Deinococcus aerius: one gene and its partner. Each later gene encodes a partner of the first gene's protein in a complex. Links are inferred from orthologs where the notes say so. Each region holds a gene or a part of one and is shown in the gene's direction. Other genes may lie near its edges.

The links.
Region 2: the proteins of tig (region 1) and rpsG are in contact, whole or in part, in a crystal structure (PDB 3GTY), measured with the Thermotoga maritima proteins. The link is inferred for Deinococcus aerius from one-to-one orthologs. Residues at the interface, in WP_004081061.1 of Thermotoga maritima: Glu122, Val124, Val129, Leu130, Tyr133, Glu188, Gly259, Ile262, Tyr263, Glu266, Ser270, Glu273, Gln274, Glu277, Arg308, Gln311, Ile312, Ser315, Tyr316, Glu325, Arg329, Arg336, Leu363, Phe366, Trp367, Arg373, Leu377, Arg381, Leu384, Glu387; in WP_004081843.1 of Thermotoga maritima: Lys34, Lys52, Lys55, Glu59, Arg62, Gln63, Glu66, Asn67, Lys69, Val71, Arg95, Ala109, Lys110, Lys111, Gly112, Arg113, Pro114, Glu117, Glu121, Ile124, Ala125, Tyr127, Asn128, Asn129, Thr130, Gly131, Lys135, Asp139, Arg142, Met143.

What each region holds. Positions count from the first base shown.
Region 1 is NZ_BFAG01000015.1:82,226-88,213, forward strand. The notes cover bases 1,494-4,491. They hold tig (trigger factor), read left to right. Parts: upstream 1,494-2,253; coding sequence 2,254-3,729; downstream 3,730-4,491. Other genes in these bases: DAERI_RS18285 (acyl-CoA dehydrogenase family protein), read right to left, coding at 1,494-1,648; DAERI_RS18305 (beta-ketoacyl-ACP synthase III), read left to right, coding at 3,861-4,491. In the rest of the region: DAERI_RS18280 (alpha/beta hydrolase), read left to right, coding at 1-531; more of DAERI_RS18285, read right to left, coding at 506-1,493; more of DAERI_RS18305, read left to right, coding at 4,492-4,907; fabD (ACP S-malonyltransferase), read left to right, coding at 4,919-5,827; DAERI_RS18315 (DinB family protein), read left to right, coding at 5,875-5,988. UniProt on the Bacillus subtilis protein: Involved in protein export. Acts as a chaperone by maintaining the newly synthesized protein in an open conformation. Functions as a peptidyl-prolyl cis-trans isomerase.
Region 2 is NZ_BFAG01000011.1:185,077-190,964, forward strand. The notes cover bases 1,928-4,825. They hold rpsG (30S ribosomal protein S7), read left to right. Parts: upstream 1,928-3,090; coding sequence 3,091-3,561; downstream 3,562-4,825. Other genes in these bases: DAERI_RS15490 (hypothetical protein), read left to right, coding at 1,928-2,329; rpsL (30S ribosomal protein S12), read left to right, coding at 2,569-2,973; fusA (elongation factor G), read left to right, coding at 3,685-4,825. In the rest of the region: pgm (phosphoglucomutase (alpha-D-glucose-1,6-bisphosphate-dependent)), read left to right, coding at 228-1,871; more of DAERI_RS15490, read left to right, coding at 1,868-1,927; more of fusA, read left to right, coding at 4,826-5,778; DAERI_RS15510 (hypothetical protein), read left to right, coding at 5,880-5,888.

The sequences.
Region 1 (5,988 bases):
CGCAGCCGCCGCTACGTGCCCTACCCCTTTGAGCTGAACGGGCATAACTCCGGTGCCGATGAGTACGCCGACTGGATGAGGGACACGCTCCTCCCGCATCTGCATACGCAATTCGGGCCCGTGTCCCCCAGCCGGGTCGCTCTGGCTGGATCGTCCTTCGGGGGCCTGATCACCGCCTACGCGGGGCTGCGCGACCCCGGCACCTACGGCACGCTGGGCGTGTTCAGCCCCGCCGTCTGGCCCGCCGACTTCGCCTTCCTGCGCTGGCTGGAGGAGAGGAGCGACCCGCAGGCCCGCGTGTGGCTCGATATGGGGGACCACGAGGGGGACAGCCTGGAGGGCGCCGCCGAGATCGTGGCGCTCACCCGCGACCTCGCCGAGCGCCTGCGCCCGAGGGTGGCTGAGGTGCATTTCACCCTCGGCGAGGGCCACTGGCACGACGAGCCCGCCTGGCGTGCCCGCTTCCCCGACTTCCTGCGGTGGTGGCTGACGGGGCTGGAAGGTGCTAGGCCAGCAGGCTCCGCGCGATGATCAGCTTCTGAATCTCGCTGGTGCCCTCGTAGATCCGCAGCAGGCGCTGGTCGCGGTAGTACCGTTCCACGGGCGAGTCCTTCATGTAGCCCATGCCGCCCGCGACCTGCACGGCCTTGTCCGCGACCTGCGAGAGCATCTCGGTCGCGTGGTATTTCGCCACGCTCGCCATGCGGCGCACGTCCTGCCCCTGGTCCACCATCCAGGCGACCTTCTGCCACAGCAGTCGGCTGGTCTGGATGGCGACCTCCATCTCGGCCAGCATGAACTGCACCGCCTGAAACTCGGCGATGGGCTGCCCGAACTGCTCGCGGGTCTTGGCGTGGGCGATGGAGAGGTCGAGGAGCCGCTGCATCGCCCCCGTCGAGCGCGCGGCGATGCCCACCCGACCGTTCGTCAGGATGCCCAGCGCCTCGCGGTAGCCCAGGTGTTCGGGGCCGAGCAGGTTCTCAACCGGAATCTCGGCGTCCTCGAAGATCACCTCGGCGGAGAGCGCGCCCTTCTGCCCCATCTTCTCGTCGATCTTGCCGATCTTGACGCCGGGCGTTATCTGCGGCTCGACCAGGAAGGCGCTCATGCCACGCGTGCCCCTCGACGGGTCCGTGATGGCGATGACGGTCAGGAGGCCCGCGATGGGCGCGTTGGAGATGTAGTGCTTGGTGCCGTTCAGCACGTAGCAGTCGCCCCTCTTCTCTGCCCGGGTGCGGATGTTCGCCGCGTCTGACCCGCTGCTCGGCTCCGTGATGGCGAAGCCCGCGATGCACTCGCCGCTCGCCATGCGGGGCAGAAACCGCCGCTTCTGCTCCTCGGTCCCCAGCTTGACGAGCCCGCTCGTGCCGATGGAGGCGTGGGCGCTGATGACGCCGCCGAAGCCCATATGCCCCTGCCCCATCGCCTCGTACACGGCGCAGCGGCCCAGGGAGCCCAGCCCGACGCCGCCGTATTCCTCGGGAATGCTCAGGCCGAAGAGGCCGAGTTCGGCGGCCCCGCGCATCAGCTCGCCCGGCACCCGGTTCGTCTCCTCGATCTCGTGGGCGCGCGGCTCGACCACGTTCAGCATGAAGTCGCGGACAGTCGCCTGCACGTCCCGCAGGTCCTCGGGCAAGTTGAATTCCATGGTGGGGACAGGGTAGCGCCGAAACGGGGAGTGGTCAGTCGTGAGTGGGAAGTGGGAAAGGCTGTAGCCCACTCACCACTTCCCACAGGCCACTCACGGCGCCCCCGGCGCCTCATTGCCTCATTGACACCCCGCCCGACCCCATCTAAGATGTGTGGGCCTGCGAAGGCGTGTGTGGTGGGTTTAGCTCAGTCGGTTAGAGCGCCGCTCTGTGGAAGCGGAGGCCGTGGGTTCAAATCCCATAACCCACCCCAGGTTCCCGGCCTGCCGCGGTCAGTGGCAGCCGGGTCTTTCTTTTGAACACAGGATGCGGGGATGGCGGAACTGGTAGACGCACCAGACTTAGGATCTGGTTCCCGTAGGGAGTGAGGGTTCAAGTCCCTTTCCTCGCACCAAGAGAGCTGCCCGGCACGCGGCCCCCGGACCCCCGGCGGGCCGCTTTGCCTGGTCCTGTCGCGCGAGGGGCGCCCGAGGCACTATGATACGCGGCGGCATGTCGCGCGCCCGGGACCCCAGCGCAGGCGGCACAGGCACACAGAACAACACCGCTCCCCGCAGGCGGGTGACCGCGCGGGCGGAAGACGGGGCGGCAGGATGGGAGACGTATGGCAGAGCTGATCAGTCGTGAAGGCAACAAGGTGCAATTCCGGGTCGCGGTGCCCGCCGCCGAGGTGAACCGCGCCTACGAACAGGTGTGGGCGGGCCTCGCCCGTGACGTGCGCGTGCCCGGCTTCCGGCCCGGCAAGGCGCCGCGCAAGGTCCTAGAGGGCCGCGTGGGCAAGGGCTACGTGGAGAACGAGGTCCGCGACCGCCTCCTCCAGGCACACTACCCCCAGGCCGTGCGCGAGCTGAAGCTCAGCCTGGTGGACGCGCAGATCGAGCCCGGCAGCCTGGCCAGCGGTCAGAGCTTCGACTTCACCGTGCGGGGGGAGACGTACCCCGAGGTCACGTTGGGCGACTGGCGCGGCGCGCAGCTCACCGCCGCCGCCCCCGAGATCACCGACGAGGTGCTGGAACGGACCCTCTCCGACCTCCAGGAGCGCAACGCGACCTTCCAGACGGTGGAGCGCCCCATCGAGGCGACCGACCAGGTCACCATCGAGGAACTCGGCGAGGAGGGCGGCTCCTACCCGGTGTACCTCGACGTGGCCGAGCCCCACGTCCGCGACGCCCTGATCGGCAAGAACGTGGGCGACGAGGTCGAGATCACCGTGCCCGCCCACCAGCACGGCGATCACGAGCACCCCGCGCACACCGTCCGGGTGCGGGTGCAGGGCGTGCAGACCAAGCAGCTTCAGGAGCTGAACGACGAGTTCGCCAAGAGCCTGAACTTCGACAGCCTCGACCGTCTGCGGACCGAGCTGCGCGCCGAGCTGGAGCGCCGCGCCCGCCAGGAGGGCGACGCCGCCCGCCGCGAGGAGTTCATCAACCACCTCGTGGACGGGATGCAGGCGGACATTCCCCAGGCGCTCCTCGACCGCCGCCGCGAGGCGATGCTGGAGGAGATCCGCGACGACCTGGGCCGCCAGGGCGTGAAGTGGGGCGAGTACGAGGGCTTCATGCGCGAGCAGGGCAAGCTGGACGAGTTCATGGCCGACCTGGCGAAGAACGCTGAGAGCCGCGTGAAGCGCGACCTGGCCCTCGAAAAGCTCGCCGAGGACCTGGGCGTGCGCGTCAGCGACGCCGAGTTCAACCAGACCATGAACGCCCTGGCCCAGGCCAACAGCCTGACCCCCCAGCAGCTCCAGAGCCAGCTCGGGCCGGAGGGGCTGAACTCCTACTACATCAGCCTGACCCGGGAAAAGGCGCTCCAGCAGGCGCTCACGCAGCTTGGCGGCGCGGGGCAGACGCAGGCGACCCCGGCGCAGACCCAGCAGGACGGCGTGGCGCAGGCGGACGACGGGCAGGAAACCGCTGAGGCCGCTCAGGACGGCGTAACCACCGACGGGGAGGCGACCGCGGACGGCACGACGACCGAGCCGAGCGTGAGTGCCCAGCAGGCCGAGGCGGGCGCCGAAGCCTCCACCAGCCAACCCGAGACCCAGACGGGCGAACAGGCCGGGGAGCGGAACGCGGAGTAATCCATTCTGGGCAAGGGGGCGTGTCCTGCGGGACGCGCCTTTTTTCTTTGGGCGTTCGGGGCCGTCTATCCAGCTTGAACCACGTCCCCAGATTCCTTGAACGGCTGTTCAAGGAATGCTAGCGTTCGCCCATGACTTCCTCCCCGACCCTCCCTAGGCCCAGCCTCGGCATCACGGCGCTGGGCACGTATGCCCCGCCGCGCGTGGTCACGAACGCCGACTTCGAGGCGCGGATGGACACCAGCGCCGAGTGGATCGAGAGCCGCACGGGTATCCGCGAGCGCCGCTTCGCCGCGCCGGACGAGTACACCTCGGATATGGGGGTGCGGGCGGTGCAGGACCTCCTCGACCGCGACCCGGACGCGCTGCGGGACGTGGACCTGGTGATCTGCGCGACCGCCACGCCCGACGCCCTGTTTCCCTCCACCGCCGCGCTGATCGCCGGGCAGGTGGGGCTGACGGGGGCGGGGGCCTTCGACCTCTCGACCGCTTGCAGCGGCTTCGTGTACGCGCTGAGCATGGCGCAGGGCCTGATTCTGGGCGGCACCGCCCAGCGGGTGCTTGTCGTCGGCGCGGAGGTCCTCTCGCAGCTTGTCGATCAGGACGACCGCGGCACCGCGATCCTGTTTGGGGACGGCGCGGGCGCGGCGGTCGTCGGCCCGGTGCCGGGGGGCTACGGCTTTCAGGACTTCGTGCTGGGCGCGGACAGCGCGGGTGGCCCCAGCCTCTATGCCCGCTGCATGGCGGATCGCCTCCCCGGCGGCTTCTCCATGGGCGACCGGGTGGGCATGAACGGCCGCGAGGTGTTCAAGTTCGCCGTCCGCGTGCTGGGGGACAGTGGCCGTCAGGTCCTCGCCAAGAGCGGATTGAACAGCGGTGATGTGGACTGGGTCATCCCCCACCAGGCGAACATCCGCATCATCGAGGCGGCCAACGAACGCTTCGGCGTCCCCATGAGCAAGACGGTCGTGAACCTGGACCGCTACGGCAACACGTCGAGCGCCTCTGTGCCCCTCGCGCTGCGTGAGGCGGTGGACGACGGGCGGGTGCGCGAGGGCCAACAGCTTCTCCTCGTCGCCTTCGGCGGCGGCCTGAGCTGGGGCTCGTGCACGATGAAGTGGTGGGGCGGGGCGCCCAGCCTGAGGGCGCTGGCGCAGCGGGCCGAGGTGACGGCGTGAGCCGTGCTCCTTTGAGAGTGGCCGCGCTGTTTCCCGGGCAGGGCTCTCACGCCGTGGGGATGGGCGCCGATCTGACCGCCGCTTTCCCCGAAGCCGAGGCCGTTTACGCGGAGGCGGAGGCCACCCTCCCCGGCCTGCGCGCCCTGGTTGAAGAGGGGCCGCTCGAAGCCCTGACCCTCACCGCGAATCAGCAGCCCGCGCTCGTCGCCGCGTCGGTGGCCGCGTACCGGGCGTGGCAGGCCCAGACGGGACTGACGCCTGCCTTCGCCGCCGGGCACTCGCTGGGGGAGTATTCGGCGCTCGTGGCGGCTGGGGCGCTCGATCTCGCAGACGCCCTCCGTCTGACCCGCAGGCGCGGTGAGCTGATGCAGGAGGCCGTGCCCGTGGGTGTCGGGGCCATGAGCGCCGTGATGGGCGACCCCGACGTGGTGCGCGAGGTCTGCGGGGCGGTGGGGGGCATCGTGCAGCCCGCCAACTTCAACGCGCCGACCCAGACGGTGATCTCCGGGGAGAAAGCCGCTGTGGACGCCGCCGCCGCCGAACTCAAGGGGCGTGGCCTCAAAGTTATCCCCCTCAAGGTCAGCGCCCCCTTCCACTGCGCCCTGATGCAGCCCGCGCAAGACGCCCTGATGCCTGACCTCCAGGCCACCTCTTTCGCCCCGTTCGCCTTTCCCGTCTACGCCAACGTGACGGCGGAGGCGAACAGTGATCCCGGGACCCTGCCCGACCTGCTCGCGCGGCAGATCACGGGAAGCGTGCGGTGGGTGGAGACGATCCGGGCGCTGGCCGACGCTGGTGCTGAGGTCTTCATCGAGTTCGGCCCCGGGACGGTGCTGACCGGGCTGGTGAAGCGCATCCTGCCCGAGGCCCGGACGCTGAACGTGGGGACGGCGGAGCAAGTCCGCGCCTTCGAGCGATGACGGGCCAGCCTTATTCCCAAGACGAGATTCGGGACGCCCTGGGAGCCATGAGGGTAAGGGCCCCGGCGTTCTTCGCGGCGCTTTCCCCGGGGGAGTTCACGCGCGGAACGGCCGAACGCTGGTCCCCGGCCCACCATCTGCACCACCTCATCCTGTCCAAC
Region 2 (5,888 bases), on another replicon or contig:
CCCCGGGGCACCCTCAGCGCAGCACGCCCAGCCAGACCAGCAGCAGCCACAGCAGCACCGGGATCGCCAGCGAAAGGGCGATCAGCTTGATCAGCCGCCACCAGTCGTTCAGGAACTCCCGCATGGCGGCAGGGTAGCAGGGGAGGAGAGGCGTCGCCTGCGCCCTGCCTCACTCTGTCTGCGCCCTATTAAGCCCCCTTCCGGGCCGCTCTGCTTAAACTGCCCGCATGACCCTCAGCGACCTCGCAGGCAAGCCCGCCCCGCAGAGCCTCCTGACGAACATCCCCCGCCTGGTCGCCCACTACTACGAGACGCGGCCCGACCCCCGGAACGCGGCGCAGCGGGTGGCCTTCGGCACGAGCGGGCACCGGGGGACCAGCCTCAACGGCACCTTCAACGAGGCCCACATCCTCGCCGTGTCGCAGGCGGTCGCCGAACACCGCGCGGCGGCGGGGATCACCGGGCCGCTGTACATGGGGCTGGACACCCACGCCCTCAGCGAGCCTGCCTGGATCACGGCCCTCCAGGTTCTTGTAGCGAATGGGGTGCGGGTGCGTGCCCAGCCGGGCTTTTTCACGCCCACGCCCCTCGTTAGCCACGCAATCCTGAACCACAACCGGGCGGGGCAGGGCGGGACCGCGGACGGCATCGTCATCACGCCCAGCCACAATCCCCCTCAGGACGGCGGCTTCAAGTACAACCCCCCCTCCGGCGGCCCCGCGGACACCGACGTGACGAGGGCCGTGCAGAACCGGGCGAACGCGATCCTGGAGGGCGGGCTGAGCGAGGTTAAAAGGGTCAGCCTCGACGACGCGATGGCCGCCCTCGATCCCTTCGACTTCATCGGGCCGTACGTCTCCGAACTCGGGGAAGTCGTGGACCTCGATGTCATCCGTCAAAGCGGGGTGCGCCTCGGCGTCGATCCGCTCGGCGGGAGCAGCCTGCCCGTCTGGGAGGCGATCAAGGCGCAGCACGGTCTGAACCTCACCATCGTCAATGAGCAGGTGGACCCCCGCTTCGCCTTCATGACGGTGGACCGCGACGGCAAGATCCGCATGGACTGCTCCAGCCCCTGGGCGATGGCGAGCCTCCTGGCCCTCAAGGGCGACTACGACGTGGCCGTGGGCAACGACCCCGACGCCGACCGCCACGGGATCGTGACCGAAGGCGGTCTGATGAACCCCAACCACTACCTCGCGGTCATGATCGACTACCTCTTCCAGAACCGCCCGGGCTGGAACGCGGACGCGGGGGTGGGCAAGACGCTCGTTTCCAGCGCCCTGATCGACCGTGTGGCGGCGGGAATCGGGCGGCGGCTGGTCGAGGTGCCCGTCGGCTTCAAGTATTTCGTGGAGGGGCTGCTCACGGGCTCCCTCGGTTTTGGCGGCGAGGAGTCGGCGGGCGCGAGCTTCCTGCGGATGAACGGCGCCCCGTGGAGCACGGACAAGGACGGCATCATCCCCGGTCTGCTCGCGGCGGAGATCACCGCCAAGACGGGGCAGACGCCCAGCCAACGCTTCGCCGCCCTCACCGAGCAGTACGGCGCGACGGCCTATGACCGCCAGGACGCCCCCGCCAACAGCGAGCAGAAGAAGGTGCTCGCCAACCTCAGCCCCGATCAGGTCACCGCCTCCACCCTGGCGGGCGACCCCATCACCGCCAAGCTCACCCGCGCGCCCGGCAATGGCGAGCCCATCGGCGGCCTGAAGGTCACGACCGACTCCGCCTGGTTCGCCGCCCGGCCCAGCGGCACCGAGGACGTGTACAAGATCTACGCGGAAAGCTTCAAGGGCGAGGATCACCTGCGGCAGGTCATGGAGGAGGCCCGCGAGGTCGTCGCGGCGGCCTTCAGGGCGGGAGGGGCGGCGTGAACTCGGCCGAAGGTCACACCGTCATCACCCGCGAGGAGATCACGGGCGTCGAGTTCGACTGGTTCGCCACCGACGCCAGCAGCCATATCGCCCAGTTCATGGCAGCGGGCGATCCCGGCGTGCCCGAGGCCGCCCTCGCCTCCGAGGAACTCCTCGAAGCCCTGCACGTCTGGGTTGACACCCGCCCCGAGCGCGAGGAGGCGAACGCGCTGGCCGGGGGCTTCGACGAGCACCTCACCCCGCCGCAACGCAGAGGCGCCTACGTGTACGACCACGTGCCGAACGAGCCAGGGGTGTACCGCCTCGTCGCCGCGCCGCGTACACCCCTGCGGGTGGAGGAACTGCCCGAGCGGTTGCGCGAGTACCTGCGCGGGCTCACCCTGCCCGTTCCCCTCGGCACGAGGCGAATACGGGTTCACGAGGACGGAGGGGCAGATGCCCTGGAGGGCGTGACCTGAACCCTTCCGGGCGTCCTTGCGCTCCCTGCCCGGCTCGCGCTATGCTACTGCGGTTGAAAACTGCCCGGGACCAGGGTTGCCCCAGGGGGTTTTTCGGCACGCCACTCCCGCGCTGATGCTGACAGTCGCCGGACGTGCGTTGATCACCTCGGCTTCACCGCCAACCCGACCCCGCTCCCTGGACTCTTCCATGTGTGGGCGGGCCCCCACGAAACCAGACCAGACTAGGAGTGATGACTCTGCCTACCACCCAGCAACTGCTCCGCAAGGGGCGCGCCACCCTTCAGAAGAAGAGCAAGGTCCCCGCGCTCAAGGGGAGCCCCTTCCGCCGCGGCGTCTGCACGGTCGTCAAGACCACGACGCCCAAGAAGCCCAACTCGGCGCTGCGCAAGATCGCCCGCGTGCGCCTGTCCAGCGGCTTCGAAGTGACCGCGTACATCCCCGGCGAGGGCCACAACCTCCAGGAACACTCCGTCGTGCTGATCCGCGGCGGCCGTGTGAAGGACCTTCCCGGCGTGCGCTACCACATCGTGCGCGGCAGCCTCGACACCCAGGGCGTCAAGGACCGCAACAAGAGCCGTTCCAAGTACGGCACCAAGAAGCCCAAGGCCGGCGCGGCCGCCGCGGGCGCCAAGAAGAAGTAACCCCCGCTAGGCGGCGGGGGAGAGCGTAGGCCCCCGCCGCCCCGTGCGGACAGAGCGGCCACCGCCCACAGAGGTGAGGCCAATGAACCGAGCTAGCTGAGTTTCAAGGAGTAGAGCATGGCACGTCGCCGCAGAGCAGAAGTGCGCCCCATCCAGCCCGACCTCGTCTACCAGGATGTGCTGGTGAGCGCGATGATCAACCGCATCATGATCGACGGCAAGAAGAACCTTGCCAGCCGCATCTTCTACGGGGCCTGCCGCCTGGTGCAGGAGCGCACCGGCCAGGAGCCGCTGAAGGTCTTCCGCCAGGCCTTCGACAACGTCAAGCCCCGCGTCGAGGTCCGCAGCCGCCGTGTGGGCGGCAGCACCTACCAGGTGCCCGTCGAGGTGGGTCCCCGCCGCCAGCAGAGCCTCACGCTGCGCTGGATGATGACCGCCGTGGAGGGCCGCCCCGAGCGCACCGCCATTGAGCGGCTGGCGGGCGAGATCATGGACGCCGCGCAGGGCCGTGGCGGCGCCATCAAGAAGAAGGACGACGTGGAGCGCATGGCGGAAGCCAACCGCGCCTACGCGCACTACCGCTGGTAATCAGCGCCGCTGACAAGAGCGTGACCGGACAGCGGCCTAGACAGCCGACTGTCCCGTTTCGCTGAAAGCCAGGGGTTGACCTTACGGTGACGGGATACGTCGCCGCGGAAAATAGGGAGTCCTATGACCACCAAAGCCCAGAGCTACCTCACCCACTTCCGCAATATCGGGATTGCCGCGCACATCGACGCGGGCAAGACCACGACCACCGAGCGCATCCTGTACTACACCGGGCGCACCCACAACATCGGTGAGGTCCACGACGGCGCCGCCACCATGGACTGGATGGAGCAGGAGCGCGAGCGCGGCATCACGATCACCGCCGCCGCCACGACCGCCCGCTGGAAGCGTTCCGGCACGAACGACGAGTACACCGTCAACATCATCGACACGCCCGGCCACGTGGACTTCACCATCGAGGTGGAGCGGTCCATGCGCGTGCTGGACGGCGCGGTGGCCGTGTTTGACTCCAGCCAGGGCGTCGAGCCGCAGTCCGAGACGGTGTGGCGCCAGGCCGACCGTTACGGGGTGCCCCGCATCGCCTTCGCCAACAAGATGGACAAGACGGGCGCCTCGTTCGAACTCGTGGTGAACGACATCCGCGAGCGCCTGGGCGCCATCCCCGCCCCGATCCAGTACCCCATGGGCCAGGAGAACGAGTTCAAGGGGATCATCGACCTCGTTCGCCAGCGCGCCTACACCTACACCAACGACCTGGGCACCGAGATCCAGGAGCACGACATCCCCGCCGAGTTCGAAGGCAAGGTCGCCGAGATGCGCGCGCAGCTCATCGAGGCCGCTGCCGAGGTCGATGAGGACCTGATGCTGCTGTACCTGGAGGGCGAGGAGCCCTCGCCCGAGCAGCTCGTCGCGGCCCTGCGCAAGGGCACCATCGAGAAGAAGATCTTCCCGGTGCTGTGCGGCTCCGCCCTGAAGAACAAGGGCGTGCAGCTCCTGCTCGACGCGGTGATCGACTACCTCCCCAGCCCGCTGGAAGTCCCCGCCATCCGGGGCACCACTGAGGACGGCGAGACCGTCATCGAGTTCCCCGCCGACCCCGAGGGCAAGCTCGCCGCGCTGGCGTTCAAGATCATGGCCGACCCCTACGTGGGCCGCCTGACCTTCGTGCGCATCTACTCGGGCACCCTGAACTCCGGCTCCTACGTGTACAACGCCTCCAAGGAGAAGCGCGAGCGCGTCGGCCGCCTGCTGAAGATGCACGCCAACAGCCGTGAGGAAGTCACCGAGCTCAAGGCGGGCGAACTCGGCGCCGTGATCGGCCTCAAGGACGCGGGCACCGGCAACACCCTGATCGGCGACGGCGACGAGCGCGTGCTGCTGGAGAGCATCGACGTGCCCGAGCCCGTCATCAAGCTCGCCATCGAGCCCAAGACCAAGGCCGACCAGGAGAAGATGGGCGTGGGCCTGCAGAAGCTCGCCGAGGAAGACCCCACCTTCAAGGTGGAGACCGACCAGGAGAGCGGCCAGACCACCATCGCGGGCATGGGCGAGCTGCACCTGGAAATCCTGGTGGACCGCCTGAAGCGCGAGTACAAGGTGGACGCCAACGTGGGCGCCCCCCAGGTCGCCTACCGCGAGACGATCACCAAGCCCGTCGACGTGGAGGGCAAGTTCGTCCGCCAGTCCGGTGGTCGCGGCCAGTTCGGCCACGTGAAGATCAAGGCCGAGCCGCTGGAGCCCGGTTCGGGCTTCGTGTTCGAGAATGCCGTGGTGGGCGGCACCGTTCCCCGCGAGTACATCGCCCCGGCCCAGAAGGGTATCGAAGAGGCGATGCAGAGCGGCCCCATGCTGGGCTTCCCGGTCGTGGACATGAAGGTGACCGTGTACGACGGCAGCTACCACGAGGTCGACTCCAGCGAAATGGCGTTCAAGATCGCCGGTTCGATGGCCCTCAAGGAGGCCGTGCAGAAGGGCGCCCCCGCGCTGCTGGAGCCCATCATGCGCGTCGAGGTGACGGTCCCCGAGGAGTACATGGGCGACATCATCGGTGACCTGAACAGCCGCCGCGGCCAGATTCAGGGTATGGAGGCCCGCGGCAACGCGCAGATCGTGAAGGCCTTCGTGCCCCTGAGCGAGATGTTCGGCTACGCGACCGACATGCGCTCCATGACCCAGGGCCGCGCCAGCTACTCGATGTTCTTCGACCACTACAGCCAGGTGCCGAACAACCTCGCCCAGCAACTCATGAAGAAGTAAGCCCGAGAGGCTGAGGGAAAAGCCCGCCGAACAGGCGGGTTTTTCCTTTGGTGCGGCGGCGTGAATTAGGAGCGGGTGGTGGGCACGCTACTCTGACCGATATGAGATCG